Regions from separate parts of the Arthrobacter sp. NPDC056493 genome, predicted to be linked through region 3. Evidence: predicted binding sites of a transcription regulator. Region 3 holds the regulator's gene; each other region holds the start of a gene.
The links. The regulator HrcA, encoded in region 3, represses chaperone genes, less so after heat shock. The targets are predictions, from matches to a motif close to TTNGCACTCGNNNNNNNCGAGTGCNAA.

Region 1 (4,949 bases), on a different contig from region 3:
GGCGCCAGCGCGGCGGCACCGGGAGTCAGCTCGCGCGGCTGCGCCGCTGCTGCCGCTTCCTCGGCATTCAGCCTCGTCTGCCATACCGCGACCGGCCCGGCCAGCAGGGCGCCGCAGGCAACAATCACGACGGCGGTGCGCCAGGCCCGCAGTTGCGGCCAGTGCCATTCGCGCAGCGGCTTTTCGACGAAGCGGGTGGTCAGGACGGCCAGCACCACGGAGCAGCCCACGATGACGAGGCCCTGAACGAGGTTGGGCTTGGCAATACCGGTGGCGGCCAAAGAAAGCACCAACACCGGCCAGTGCCAAAGGTACAGGGCATAGGAGTTGTCCCCCAGGGCCACCAGCGGCTTTGAGCACAGGATCCGGTCCACGCCGAATCGGCTGCCGCTTTGCCCCGCGACGATGATGGCGGCCGCGGCCAGGGTGGGCCACAGCGCGATGAAGCCCGGGAAGGACCTGTCCACGGTGAGCACCAGGCCGCAGGAGATCATCGCGGCGAGACCGGCCCAGCCCAGGACGACGCGCAGCGCCTTGCCCGGTTTCAGGTAGGGCAGTGCCAGTGCCAGCAGCGATCCCAGTGCGAACTCCCACAGCCGGGTCCGCGTATCGAAGTAGGCATAGGCCTGGTTGCTGGACGTCTGGTCGATCGAGAACACCAGGGAAGCGATGAAGATGCCGCCGAAGGCAACCATCAGGACAGTCCGGTAGCTGACCTCCCGGCGGCGCCGCAGCAGCCGCCACACCAGGGCGGAGCCGGCGAAGATGAGGGGCCAGAGAATGAAGACCTGCCCCTGGATGGACAACGACCAGAAGTGCTGGAGCGGGCTGGCTCCGGAGTGGTCCTGCGCGTAGTAGTCCACGGCCGTGTTGGCCAGCAGCCAGTTCTGCCCGTAGAGGAGGGATGCCCAGGCCTCATTGAGGACGTCGGGCCAGCGGCTCTGCGGCAGCACCAGCCAGGTTCCGGCCAGCACACCCAGAATAACGACGACGGCTGCCGGGATCAGCCGCTTGAAGAGGTGCAGCCAATGGCTCACGAGGCGTAGCGGCGTGCCCTTCTCCACCTTGCGGACGAAGGACATGGTCAGCAGGAACGCCGAAATGAGGAGGAAGATGTCCACGCCGCCGGAAACCCGGCCAAGCCACACGTGGTACGTGACCACCATGAGTACCGCCAGGGCGCGAAGGCCCTGGACCTCGGGCCTGTAACCCGGCTTGGCCTTCAGGCGTGCAGCCCTCGGCTCATGGCTCTCTTTTCCCGCCGGCTCCTCGCGCGGCATGCTTTTCAGCGGGTCCGTCGATCTCGCTTCTGGCACAGATAACCCCTCAAACGGCAACACAAAGTACCCATGTTACCGTTTCGTGACATTCCAGACGAATCCAACGCGCGGGGTGTGACCGGCGTCTCAGCTGCGAAAACGCTTCTGGAAGCGCAAAAGGAGGCCCGGCCAGCAGCAGCTGGACGGGCCTCCTTGTGACACCGCGAGGGCGGGCTGCAGCCTAGTGGCTGTGGCCTGCGTGCTCGTCTTCCTCGGCGGGCTTTTCAGCCACGAGGGTTTCGGTGGTGAGCACCAGCGCGGCGATGGAAGCCGCGTTGCGCAGGGCGGCACGGGTGACCTTGACGGGGTCAATGACGCCCGCCGCGATCAGGTCCTCGTATTCGCCGGACTTGGCGTTGAAGCCGTGGTTGTTGTCCTGCTCGGCAACCCGGGCGGCTACGACGTAGCCGTCGTGGCCGGCGTTCTGGGCGATCCAGCGCAGCGGCTGGACCAGTGCACGGCGGACGATGCCGACGGCAGCAGCCGCGTCACCTTCGAGTGCCGTGACAGCCGGGTCCTCGTCGAGTGCCTTCAGCGCGTGGATCAGGGCGGAACCGCCACCGGCCACGATGCCTTCTTCGAGGGCGGCGCGGGTGGAGGACACTGCATCTTCGATGCGGTGCTTCTTTTCCTTCAGCTCAACCTCGGTGGCTGCGCCGACCTTGATCACGCCGATGCCGCCGGCCAGCTTGGCCAGGCGTTCCTGCAGCTTTTCCTTGTCCCAGTCGGAGTCGGTGCGGGTCAGCTCGGCGCGCAGCTGGGCAACACGTGCCGATACGTCCTCGGCCGAACCTGCGCCGTCGACGATGGTGGTGTTGTCCTTGGTCACCGTGATGCGACGGGCGGTACCCAGCACCTCGAGGCCCACGGAGTCCAGGCTCAGGCCCAGTTCCGGGGACACAACCTGGGCGCCGGTCAGCGTCGCGATGTCCTGCAGCATGGCCTTGCGGCGGTCGCCGAAGCCCGGAGCCTTGACGGCAACCACGTTCAGGGTGCCGCGGATGCGGTTGACGATCAGCGTGGACAGGGCCTCGCCGTCGACGTCCTCGGCGATGATGAACAGCGGCTTGGAGCTCTGCAGCGCCTTCTCCAGCAGCGGCAGGAATTCCTGCACCGAGGAGATCTTGCCCTGGTTGATCAGGATGAGGGCGTCCTCGAGGACCGCTTCCTGGCGCTCGGTGTCGGTGATGAAGTACGGGGACAGGTAGCCCTTGTCGAACTGCATGCCTTCGGTCAGAGCCAGCTCGGTCTGCGTGGTGGAGGATTCCTCGATGGTGATCACGCCATCCTTGCCCACCTTGCCGAATGCCTCGGCGAGCAGCTCGCCCACCTCGTCGCTCTGGGCGGAGATGGCGGCAACGTTGGCCACCTGGCTGCCCTCGACGGGACGGGCGTTCTCCAGCAGGCGGGCTGCGATGGCCTCGACAGAGACCTCGATGCCGCGCTTGATCTGGCCCGGGGCGGCGCCGGCAGCAACGTTGCGCAGGCCTTCCTTGACCAGTGCCTGGGCGAGCACGGTTGCGGTGGTGGTACCGTCACCGGCGACGTCGTTCGTCTTGGTGGCGACTTCCTTGGCCAGCTGGGCGCCAAGGTTCTCGTACGGGTCGTCGAGCTCGACTTCCCGTGCGATGGTCACGCCGTCGTTGGTGATGGTGGGTGCGCCCCACTTCTTGTCCAGCACGACGTTGCGGCCGCGGGGACCAAGCGTCACCTTGACCGTGTTGGCGAGCTTGTCAATGCCGGCTTCGAGCGACCGGCGGGCAGCGTCATTGAACGCAAGCTGCTTTGCCATGGTTTGTCCTTTCAAGACAGAACCCCGTGCAGCCGCCCGGTCGGAATGAATTCAGACGCGGACAGCGGCACGGGGATCCAAAGAGTTACTTTACGACGATCGCCAGAACGTCGCGGGCGGAGAGCACGAGGTACTCGGTGCCGCCGGTCTTGACTTCGGTTCCGCCGTACTTGGAGTAGATGACGACGTCGCCAACGGCAACGTCGACCGGTACGCGGTTGCCGTCTTCGAAGCGGCCGGGGCCTACTGCAACAACTTCGCCTTCCTGCGGCTTCTCCTGGGCGGAGTCCGGGATGACCAGGCCGGAAGCCGTGGTCTGCTCGGCTTCGAGCGGGCGGACAACAATGCGATCCTCAAGAGGCTTAATAGAGACCGACACTCGGACCTCTCCTTTTCGTCAAAATTCATGGACAGTAAAAACTGTTGCGCCGTGGCGGCAGACCGTCGTCGCGGTGCCGGCAGCAGCCAGGCTGGCAGCTCTTCGTGTGTTAGCACCCTCCTAGGGAGAGTGCTAATGATGACTCTATGTAAGGGGTTAGCACTCGGTCAAGGTGAGTGCCAGAATTTCATCCGCCGTAACCCAGCGGGGCGCAGCCGTCAGCGTCCGGCGAGGTCGTCGAACCCCAGCTCCTCGCCGCCGTCGGCGTCCTCGTCCCCCGCTTTCCGCTGTTCGCGGACAAGCACGACGGCGGCCGCCACCGCAATTACCGCCGAGACAATGAGCACCACAATGCCGCCGACACGCGCACCCAGGTAGAGGTCCCTGATCTGTCGGGCTTCCTCGGTGGCGTCGCTGATGTTCTTGCCGCCCACCGAGTAGACGGTGGCATTGAAGGAGTCCAGCAGGAAGATGATCACGAGCAGGACCAGACAGACGACGGCGACCACTGCTCCGACGATCAGCGCCGGGCGTGCGTACCGGACCAGGCGGCTATGCTGCACCGGACCAGGGCTGGTGCTTTCGGGCTGACCAGAGTCGGACTGACCTGGGGTGGGCGTTTCGCTGGATTCCATTCAGACCACCCTAGCGGGAAGAGCTTGGGGCGGCCGCTCCACTAGGCTTGATCCCATGTCTGAAGCACCGCAGGACCAGATCGCCCCGCTCCTCACAGAAGAAGGCTGGGAGCTGCTGGCCTCGCTCGGACCCTACCGGGAGGACGAGTCCTTCACCCTCAGCTCAAGCCTCCGCAAGGCCGGCCACTCCCCCGAACTGGTGTCCGCTGTCCTCACGCAGTCACGGCTCCGGACCAAAGCAGAGGCCAAGTTCGGCGAATTTGCCCGGCAGATGCTCTTCACCCAGGCCGGCCTGGAGCAGGCAACCCGGCTCAACGTGGCGGCCCGGCACGCCCAGCGCTTTGCCCAGGCGGGCGTCCGGCACGTTGCCGACCTGGGCTGCGGCCTCGGCGCGGACGCCATGGCCCTCGCGTCGCTGGACATCGCCGTGACCGCCGTGGAAGTGGACGAGACCACCGCCGCCTGCGCCACGATCAACCTCATTCCCTTTCCGCACGCCAGGGTGGTCCATTCGGACGCGACGTCGGTGCCGCTGGAGGACGGGACCGGCGTCTGGCTGGACCCTGCCCGGCGCACCACCACCACGTCCGGCACCAAGCGGATCTGGGACCCCGAGGCGTTCTCTCCCCCGCTGTCCTTCGTGGAATCGCTGGCCGCCGCGGGGCGCGCCGTCGGCGTCAAAATGGGGCCGGGCATGCCGCACGAGTCGGTGCCCGCCGGCTGCGAGGCCCAATGGGTCTCGGTGGGCGGCGACGTCACGGAAGTCACGCTGTGGTTCAACGCCGTGGCCCGTCCGGGAATCCGCCGGGCGGCCCTGGTGATCG
Region 2 (4,949 bases), on a different contig from region 3:
GGTCGCCTGCGCTGCGCCCGCCGGTTCGTCTTGACCTGAGCGAAACGGTACCGAAAGATCGTGGCCAGCGAGTCGACCGCAAAACCTGAAACCTCATTCACGGAGCACCTCAACGAGCTTGTGCTCACCAGCTCCGACGTGGGCGAATTCCTCCACGAACTTGCCCGGATTTCCGCACGCAGCCTGTCCGAACCCGGCGACGAAGTCCTCTGCGGCGTGACCCTGCTGCGGCACCGCAAGGCAGCAACCGTGGCGAGCAGCAGCCCCGAGGCGCAGGCCATGGACGAAATCCAGTACGACTTCGGCGACGGCCCCTGCATGACGGCGTCGCGCGACCAGGTCACCATCCACATCACCGACCTCAAAAAGCACGACCGCTGGAACAGCTACGCGGAGAAGGTACTGGGGCAGGGCGTCCGCTCCATCCTCGCCATCCCGTTCGTCCTCGAAGGCGAAACCAAGGCTGCCCTGAACCTTTACTCGCACCGTCCGGGCCGTTTCGAGGGCCGCGTCCTGGAACTGGCGCAGGACTTCGTCAGCCAGACCTCCATGGCCCTGCGTCTGGCCGTGCGCTTCGCCCACTACAGCGACGCTGCCGCCAACCTCAAGGCCACGCTGGAAACCCGGACCGTCATCGACGTCGCCGTCGGGGTGATCATGGCCCAGAACCGGTGCAGCCAGGAGGAAGCCTTCGACCTGCTCAAGGCAGCGTCGAGTACCCGCAACATCAAGCTGCACAGCATTGCGACGTCGATCGTTGACTCCCTCGGCCAGGGCCCGGCGAGGACGCACTACGAGGGCTGAGCCCGCCGCCGGACCAGGGGCCAGCAGAGCCTAGGGGCCACCAAAACTCTGCCCTTCGGGCTCCTGCCCCATAGTCCGCGCAGTCCCCTCGGTTCCGGCACCGCTGGTTCCGGCATCGCTGGTTCCGGCGCCGCTGGTTCCGGCACCGCCCGATCCGGCACCGCCCGATCCGGCACCGCGGGAGACGCGGATCTTGTGGCCACCCGCAGCGTGCTCCTCGGCCAACGGAACGCGCACTTCCAGAACGCCGTCGGTGTACGACGCCCGGATATCCTCCTGGTTCACCGGGGCAGGGAGGCTTACGGTCCGCGAAAACGTGCCGAAGCGGAATTCCGAGCGGTACCCTTCCTTTTCCTTGCGCTCAGGCTGTTCTTCACGGCGGACCGTTATCTGCAACTGGCTTCCGGCGAGGGTGATGTCGACGTCATTGTCAGGATCGATACCCGGCGCTTCTGCCCTTACCACCAAGGAGCCGGCCTCGCGGTATTCCTCCACGCGCAGCCAGGCGTCAAGATCCCCCTCGAGGAAACGGCGGAAGGGCTCCGGGATGTCGACGCCGGCACGCCTGAATATGTTGGTCATCGCTGTTACCTCCTGTCAGCTTCCGGCCCCATTGCAGGATGCGGAGGACCGGAACGCGTCCCAACACCAACAAAGCTACGCTCTTGCAGAACGCATGTTAAGGCGCTGGTCACTTCCCTGCCGCGGCACGAATCAACCGGCTTCCGGCACCCCACCCCAACGAATCCTGAGAGTTTCCTTGTGAAAAACCGGGAACGGACCCCCCTATTTCCGCCCGTAGCGTTCCCATCGAGGGGTCCCCGGGCCGAGCTTTTCACAGGAGGCCTGCCGCACATTGGCACCATGCAAGAATCATGCCGCCAATGGAGGACCCGCGATGAAGAACGCAGTGAAGAAGCTGGAGGAAAACGCGAACTTTTCCGGAGGTTCCGATGGGCGCTGACGTCCCCACCCCTGCTGAGCCCGAATGGCTGACGACTGCCACCGAGCCGGCAAGATGCACCCAGGATTCAGCGGATGCGCTGGAGGTCTTCTGCACTGATTCCCTGAGGTCGATTGACCGGACCGTGATGCGCGCCCAGGTCATCGAACTCATCCTGGACATCCTCGCCACCACGGATATCCAATCGGAAGCCCGGGGCCGGCTGCTGCAGCACCTGGCCTCGAATCCGGGGTCCCCCGAGCAGGCCCTGCTGTGCCACCTGAGCGAGAACGCCTGCCTGCCGGCAACGGGCGCCGGCAACCCTCCGGCGGGTGACTGCCTCCCGGCGGGCGGAGACTACTTCGCGGCCGGCACCGCGGAGCCATTCATGGAGGGTGGTGAAAACAACGACGGCGGGCCGAGCCCGAAGTGGCTCCCGGCTCCGCTGCGGAACCTTCTGCGGCTCGACTGAAGAAGTCCGACGGCGGCCGGGGACCTGTGCGGCAGTTGTGGCCACCGACGGCGTCGGCTTAGGCGGCCGTTAGCTCAACAGGCCGGGTCAGCTCCGGTGGTGCGCGATCAGCCAGCCGGCCATCTGCTGCGCCCGCTTATTGGCGAGGAAGTCGCCTTCGGTCGCCGAAATGATGGAGCCCTTCATCAGGATGTGCCAGGAGCGGGCGAATTCGTCGGGGCGGTCCAGGCCCGCCTCCTCGGCGAGCGCCTGGATATGGCCGCGGATCCTGGCGAGGTAGCCGATGCTGGCCTCACCCAGCGGATGCCCGGGACCCATCTCAAGGAGGACATTGATGAAGGTGCACGCCTCGAAATCGTCCCGCTGGAACCAGTCGCCGAAGACGTCGAAGATGGCCAGCAGGCGCCCTTCGGGCGTGGTTCCCCGGCGCCTGGCCTCGGAGACAATCAGGTCCACGGTCCATACCTGGTCGCGGAGTGCCAGGAATGCCAGAACCAATGCGTCCTTGGACGGGAAGTGACGGTAAAACGTGGACTTAGCCACTCCGGACCGCTCGATCAGCTCGTTGATTCCGACGTCGCGGACACCGCGGTGGGAGAAAAGCTCGTAGGCAGTGGCCAGGATCCGGTCAACTGGTTCACTATGGCCGGTACGCACCTCTTCAGGCAGCAAGGCATCCCCGGTTGCATCAGGAGCACTCATTAGAGAATCAGTGTACCTTGGGACTGGCAGAGACAGACCTGTCTGTCTTATTGTTTTAGGAACATGACACTTCGTCCGGGGAGCAGTTGCAGCTCCCAGAGCCAAGGCGTCACTGCAATGGAGCAGAAACAGGAGGGTACCGATGGACGACGACATCCGCGCCGTGGAAGAGGCCGCAGCTACGCTGGAATCCGCAGCAGTAGAGCATGACCCCGCGGCCGCAAGCCTGCAGAGTGCAGTTGCGGCGGCCGTAACCCACGGCAAGCCGATCCGTGAAGTCGCGGCGGCCGCGCACATGACCGCGCTGGAGGTGCTCGACGCCGCCGACGCCGTGACGTATCCGCAGCACTCACTCCAGCCGTGGACAATGGTCCAGTAGTTTTCGCAACATCTTGCGGAAACTTGATTGGATCCCGGGGTAAATCTGCGGCAAGCCTGATCGGCCGGCGCCACCCTTAATGCATCAGCCCCTGGAGGAGCGATCCTTCCAGGGAAAGCATGCAACGAGGACCGCAAGGAAGCGGGGGGCCGCCATGAACCAGTCAGCAACTCTCGAGGAAGTCGTCGAAGTCGGCGGTGTCATCACCGACCGTCAGCCGCTGGACTTTTACCGGCTGGGGCTGGCCGGCTGCATCGACCGGCTCACGGTCCCCCTGCGCCGCCAGGGTACGTGCGTCCGCTGGGAGACGCCCCACCACGGCGTGGAGATCTCATCCGGCTGCGCTTCCCTGCTCTACCAGTCAGCGCGGGAAGCCCTGAGCAACACGTTCAAGCATGCGGACGCCACGGATGTGACTGTCCGGCTTGCCGCTGTCTTCCACGGCATCCGCCTCATGGTCGCGGACAACGGCACCGGCTTCGAGTCGGACTCGCAGGCGCCGGGAGAAGTCAACGGCCACGGACTGCGGACCATTTCACAGGCGGTCCAGGAGGCGGGCGGGACCGTGGACATCACCTCGGCTCCCGGCACCGGCACGGCGATCACCATCACCATTCCGCTCGACTGATTCTCCGCGTATCGCCGCACACGCCTGCACCACCGGGTTCGCCTAGGATGCTGTGCATGACCCTTCCAAACGTTGAGCCGCTGTCCGTCCGGGCTTTCGAATCCGCGGAAATCCAGCAGGCCGTCGCCCAGCTGCGCAGCCGGCTGACCTCCGGCAGGCGGCTTCTCCTCGGCGTGGCTGGCTCCCCCGGGTCCGGCAAGTCCACCTTCTCGGCCTGCCTCGCGGACGCCCTCGGCTCCGATACCGCCCTCGTGGTGCCCATGGACGGCTTCCACCTGGGCAATGCCATCATTGACGGCACTCCGCTGCGGCAGCGCAAGGGCGCACCGGACACGTTCGACGTCGGCGGTTACCTTTCGCTCCTTCAGCGGCTTGCGCGCCGGGACGAGGACGTTGTGTACGCGCCGGACTTCCGGCGGGCAATCGATGAGCCGGTGGCCGCATCGCTGGCCGTTCCGGCCGCAGTCCCCATCATCATCACCGAGGGCAACTACCTCCTCAACGACGGTCCACGCTGGCGGCAGGTGCGGGCACAACTGGACGAAGTGTGGTTCATCGACACACCGCATGAGTTGCGCCTTGCCCGCCTGATTGAACGGCACGTGGTCTTCGGCATGGACCGTGCTGCGGCCGAGGCCTGGGCCAACGGACCGGACGCGGCCAATGCGCGCCTGATCGAAGTCACGCGTTCCCGCGCCGACAGGATCATCCCCTGGCTTTAGCTATCTGTCCCCGGCGTCCCACAGCCCGGATTCGCCGGCGGCTTCTTCGGGCTTGGGTTCGCCCTCCGGTGTTCCGCTGCCCACGTAGCTGGCGGGCACTGTGCCGCCCGCCTGTGTCATTTGTTCCTCACGGATGTTGCGTGCCGTGCCAGCCTGGGGCTGAGGCTGCTCCTGTTCGACGGCGTCCGGGTCGCCAGGGCCCCGAAGGTCGCCGGGCTCTTCCGCATTGCGTTTGCTGTCGGTCATGCCGCTGCCTCTCACTGGGAAATGCCGGTCGGTCCCAGTCTAGGCACACGCCT
Region 3 (4,949 bases):
GGCGGCCGGTGCCAGCTCCGGGCTGATTGACGCCGGGCAGCAAATCGAAGTAGTCATCCTCGTGGACGGGCACACGGACTATCTGGCGTTCAAGCACGTCAAGCTCGGCGCCCCGACGTCCCGCAGCGCGGGAATGGTGGCGCCGGTGTGGATCATCGATCCGCAGCAAGGCACCGGAGTCGGCGACGGCCGGGTCAAAATCTCCGGGCGAAGCACCGTCCCCAACGGCAAACTCCACTGGCGCATCCTCAAAGTCCAGGACAACGGCGATAAGGAAAGCTACCTGACTGGGGAAGCCAGGGCCTCGGCGGATCCCGCCGCCTCCGGGATCTTCGGGATCACGGTGAATCTGGCGCCCGGGAACTACGAGGTGCGCGTTTCCCAGATCGACGCGGGCAAGCCGGGGGACGAACTCAACGTGGACTCGCGCGGGTTCACGGTTCGGTAGAGATTCAACGTTCGCTAGAGGTTCAGGTCCGCCAGCGGTTCACCGTCCGCCAGCGAACCGGCCCTGGCCAAAACTCAGCGGCCTGACGTTACCAGCGGCCTGACGTTACCAACGGCCTGAGGTTACCAACGGCCCAGGACGTCGCTGACCACCACGACGCCGGCCGGTCCCGCCGTCGATGACCGCAGCACGTGCGGTCCCAACAGTGCCGTAACCGCCCCGGCGCTGCACAGCCGGGTGACCTCGCGGGCACTGATGCCCCCTTCGGGACCAACGATGAGGAGAATCTCGCCGGGGCCGGACGCCTCCTGACGCTCCCCGGACCATTTGCCGAGGACCCGCCGCAGCGGCGTGACGGCGTCTTCGTGCAGGATCACGGCAAGGCCGGCCTCCGCCACTTCCCTGGCCAGCGCCTGGGTATCGACGGCGGGACGCACCTCCGGGATCCAGGCGCGGCGGGCCTGCTTGGCCGCCGCCGTCACGGCGGACTGCCATTTCCCGTGCGCCTTGGCTGCCCGGTCACCCTTCCACCGGACGATGGAGCGTTCCGACTGCCAGGGAATCACGGCGTCGATGCCCAGTTCGGTGGCGGTCTCGATCGCCAGCTCGTCCCGGTCCCCCTTGGCGAGGGCCTGCACGAGGACCAGGCGGACGTCGGGCCGGGGTTCCACGCTCACGGAGGTGCATTCGACCGTCAACTGGGCGGGAGCGGCACCAGTCACGGTTCCGGTGATACGCCTGCCCGCGCCGTCGGCGATGTCCACCTGTTCGCCCACCGCCAGACGCTTGACTGTGACCGCGTGCCGGGCCTCCGCGCCGTCGAGGACGAACAGCGAACCGGGAGCGGTGCCGTCCAGCGCGCCGGCAGGGGTGAAGAATACGGCGTTGCTCACCGCTACAGGTTACCGAGGCGGTCCCGCAGCTTGGCGAAAACGCCGCCGCTGGCCGCCAGCTTGCCCTCGGAGAACTGCTCGCCGCGGAGCTTGGCCAACTGCCGGAGCAGGTCTTCCTGGGCGGGGTCGAGCTTGGACGGCGTTTCCACCTGCAGGTGGACCCTGAGGTCACCGCGGCCATAGCCCCGCAGATGGGTAACTCCCAGGCCGCGGAGGGTGATGATCTCGCCGGACTGGGTGCCCGCCTTAACGTCGATCTCCTGCTTGCCGTCGAACGTTTCCAGGCTCAGTTCGGTGCCGAGGGCGGCGGCCGTCATGGGAATGTTCAAAGTCGCGTGGAGGTCGTCGCCCTCGCGGATGTAGGTGGAGTCGTTGTTGACCCGGATTTCCACATAAAGGTCGCCGGAGGGGCCGCCTGCGGGGCCCGCCTCGCCCTGCCCGGAGAGCTGGATCCGGGTTCCGGTGGCCACGCCGGCCGGCACCTTGATGGTCAGGGAGCGGCGGCTGCGGATACGGCCCTGGCCGCTGCACTCGTTGCAGGGGTCCTTGATGACCGTCCCGAAGCCCTCGCAGGAACCGCACGGCGCGGCGGTCATGACCTGGCCGAGGATGGAACGGACCGCCCGCTGCACCTGGCCGCTGCCGCCGCAGATATCGCAGCGTTCCGGGTGGCTACCCTCGCGGCAGCACGAGCCTTCACACGTGGGGCAGGTGACGGCTGTGTCCACTTCCAGCTTCTTGTTGACGCCGAAGACGGCATCGCGCAGGTCGATCCGGACGCTGATCAGCGCGTCCTGCCCACGGCGGACGCGGGACGCGGGCCCGGATGTTCCGCCCGCGCCGAAGAAGGTGTCAAAGATGTCCTGGAACGCGAAGCCCTGGCCGGCGTAGCCGCCGCCGAAGCCGTTGTCGGTGCCGTTCTCATTGCCGGTGGTGTCGTAGATCCTGCGCTTCTGCGGATCGGACAGCACCTCGTAGGCGTGGGTGACGGCCTTGAAGCGTTCGGCGGCGTCTTCCCCGGGGTTGACATCCGGGTGGAGGGAGCGGGCCAGCTTGCGGTAGGCCTTTTTGATCTCCTCGCCGGTGGCTTCAGCGGAGACTCCAAGAACGTCGTAGTGGCTGCTCAAAGTTCGTATCTCTTCCTGGTTGTACTGCCTGTGGTCAGAGGATGTCCGGGTCGTGCGGTCACGGGCCCAGAATCCTCGAAAGGTAGCGGGCCACCGCGCGCACGGCGGCCATGGTGGTGGGATAGTCCATCCGGGTGGGGCCAAGGATGCCCACCTTGGCGCTGGCGTCGGGGCCGTAGCCGGTGGCCACCACCGATGCCTCGGCCAGACCGTCGTAGGGGTTTTCCCGGCCGATGCTCACGGCCACGCCCCGCGGGTCCTGGGCCATGTCGCTCAGGAGCCGCAGCATCACCACCTGCTCCTCGAGGGCCTCCAGAACAGGTCCGATGCTGAGCGGAAAGTCCACGTTGGAGCGCGCGAGGTTGGCCGTTCCCGCGAGGACCATACGGTCTTCCCGGCTGTTGTGCGCCAGGCCCTCCAGCCCCTTGCCGAGGGCCATGGCAATGGGGCGCTCGGCGTGCGTGCAGCCGGCCACGACGGCGGCCAGGTGCTGGGGCAGGATGGCCACCGGCGTTCCGGCCACACCGGTCAGGAACCGGGTGCGGAGTGCGGCGAGCGTGTCGTCTGACAGGTCCTGTCCGGCGTCGACCACTCGCTGGTCAACCTTGCCGGAGTCGGCGATCAGCACGATCAGCACCTTCCGCGGCGCCAGCAGCACAAATTCAATGTGCCGCACCACGGCGCGGCTCAGGTGCGGGTACTGCACGACGGCGACCTGGTTGGTCAACTGGGACAGGAGCCGCGCCGTCCGGTCCAGGACGTCGTCAAGGTCCTCTGACCCCTCGAGGAGGGTCTGGATGGCGCGCTTCTCCGCCGGGGACAACGGCTTGACGGCTGAAATCTGGTCGACGAACAGACGGTAACCCTTGTCCGTCGGAATCCTGCCCGCGCTGGTGTGCGGGGCAGTGATAAGGCCCTCGTCCTCAAGGGCCGCCATGTCGTTGCGGATGGTGGCGCTGGATACGCCCAGATGGTGCCGTTCCACCAGGGCCTTGGAGCCGACAGGTTCGCGGGAATGGACATAGTCCTCCACGATGGCGCGCAGCACCTCAAGCTTCCGTGGTTCGCTCACAGTCCACCTCCTTTTGGCCTTGACCGCGCCGGGCGTTGATCCTGCCCGTAAACGCTGTGGTTAGCACTCGACATGCCTAAGTGCTAACAAGTCTAATATGAGTCGCCGCGTTGTTAGCATTGGTACCGCTCCGGGCGAAATTCCGGGCGCCTGTCCCCCGGCGGTATGCCCGCGGCCGGAGCGGCTCCCTCCTAGTGCAGAGCGGTGAACGAAATGCAGTACCAGACCTGGGGCCCGCAGGAGATCGCAGCGCCCGCCAAGAACAGCCTGCCTGAGGTTCCTGTGGAGCGCGGCATGGTGCTCGAGGACGTCCAGTCCGGCTGGGTGGGTGCGGTGACCCGGGTGGAGAAGTCCGGCGGCATGCACGTGGTGGCGCTTGAGGACCGCCGCGGAAAGTCCCGGTCCTTCAAGCTGGGTTTCGGATTCCTTTTGGAAGGTCAGCCGGTACGCCTGATGCCGCCGGCGCCCAAAGCGAAGCCCGCAGGGCCGGGCACGACCGGCCGGACGGCGTCGGGTTCGGTGCGGGTGGAAGGGCAGCGCGCACAGGTGGCCAAGGCCAGCCGGATCTGGGTCGAAGGCAAGCATGACGCCGAACTCGTGGAAAAAGTCTGGGGCGACGATCTCCGGGTGGAGGGCATCGTCGTCGAACCCCTGCACGGCATCGATGACCTGGCGGCGGCCGTTGCCTCGTTCCGCCCCGGACCCGGCCGCCGGCTGGGCGTCCTGGTGGACCACCTGGTTCCCGACTCCAAGGAGTCGAGGATCGCCGACGCCGTCATGTCGTCCCCCGGCGCCGCCGGGAACGTGCTGATCGTGGGCCACCCGTACGTCGACGTCTGGCAGGCGATCCGGCCGTCGGTGCTGGGCATTCCGCAGTGGCCGGTGGTGCCGCGCGGCACGGACTGGAAAACCGGCATCCTCGCCGCCTTCGGCTGGCCGCACGCGACCAAGGAGGACATCGGCCTCGGCTGGCAGAAACTCCTGGGCGCCGTGCGCACCTACGCTGACCTTGAGCCGGCCCTGCTGGGCCGGGTGGAAGAGGTCATCGATTTCCTAACAGTTCCATAGCTACTGCCCCGCGATTGGGCGTTGAGCCCGCGATTGCCCTGACGGCCCGGTATCCTTGGTAGGGCGTCACCGCACTGCGGCCCGGGCGCCGTATCAAAGCACTATCGCACCAACGCAAGCTAAAGGAAGACACCGTGGCAGAAGACGCTCGCGACCGCAGGGACACACAGTCCGGCCAGGACCTGCCCCAGTACCATGGCGTTCCGGCCAACGCGCTTCCGCTGACCGCCGGCGAGGACCGGCAGTGGGCCACGCTGGCTCACTTCGGCGGCATCCTCGGCTGTGTTCCGGCCCTGCTGATCTACCTCATCTTCCGCGACCGCGGCCCGTTCACCGCGCAG

Region 1: groES (co-chaperone GroES) is a predicted target of HrcA. The motif match lies at 3,647-3,673, and genes of this name have one in related genera.
Region 2: ACFQ50_RS16365 (Hsp20/alpha crystallin family protein) is a predicted target of HrcA. The motif match lies at 1,530-1,556, and genes of this name have one in related genera.

The regions. Positions count from the first base shown of each region.
Region 1 covers NZ_JBHTSL010000007.1:69,015-73,963, reverse strand. Annotated here, with positions in the region: gene ACFQ50_RS04920 (acyltransferase family protein) at 1-1,280, opposite strand, end outside; gene groL (chaperonin GroEL) at 1,501-3,111, opposite strand; gene groES (co-chaperone GroES) at 3,197-3,490, opposite strand; gene ACFQ50_RS04905 (hypothetical protein) at 3,709-4,125, opposite strand; gene ACFQ50_RS04900 (methyltransferase domain-containing protein) at 4,181-4,949, shown strand, end outside.
Region 2 covers NZ_JBHTSL010000042.1:3,664-8,612, reverse strand. Annotated here, with positions in the region: gene ACFQ50_RS16370 (ANTAR domain-containing protein) at 61-804, shown strand; gene ACFQ50_RS16365 (Hsp20/alpha crystallin family protein) at 835-1,386, opposite strand; gene ACFQ50_RS16360 (hypothetical protein) at 1,758-2,219, shown strand; gene ACFQ50_RS16355 (TetR/AcrR family transcriptional regulator) at 2,307-2,921, opposite strand; gene ACFQ50_RS16350 (hypothetical protein) at 3,064-3,300, shown strand; gene ACFQ50_RS16345 (sensor histidine kinase) at 3,455-3,928, shown strand; gene ACFQ50_RS16340 (nucleoside/nucleotide kinase family protein) at 3,985-4,650, shown strand; gene ACFQ50_RS16335 (hypothetical protein) at 4,651-4,896, opposite strand; gene ACFQ50_RS16330 (DUF4386 family protein) at 4,948-4,949, opposite strand, start outside.
Region 3 covers NZ_JBHTSL010000006.1:20,307-25,255, forward strand. Annotated here, with positions in the region: gene ACFQ50_RS04020 (GerMN domain-containing protein) at 1-448, shown strand, start outside; gene ACFQ50_RS04025 (16S rRNA (uracil(1498)-N(3))-methyltransferase) at 571-1,341, opposite strand; gene dnaJ (molecular chaperone DnaJ) at 1,344-2,468, opposite strand; gene hrcA (heat-inducible transcriptional repressor HrcA) at 2,527-3,540, opposite strand; gene ACFQ50_RS04040 (DUF3097 domain-containing protein) at 3,754-4,608, shown strand; gene ACFQ50_RS04045 (DUF4870 domain-containing protein) at 4,743-4,949, shown strand, end outside.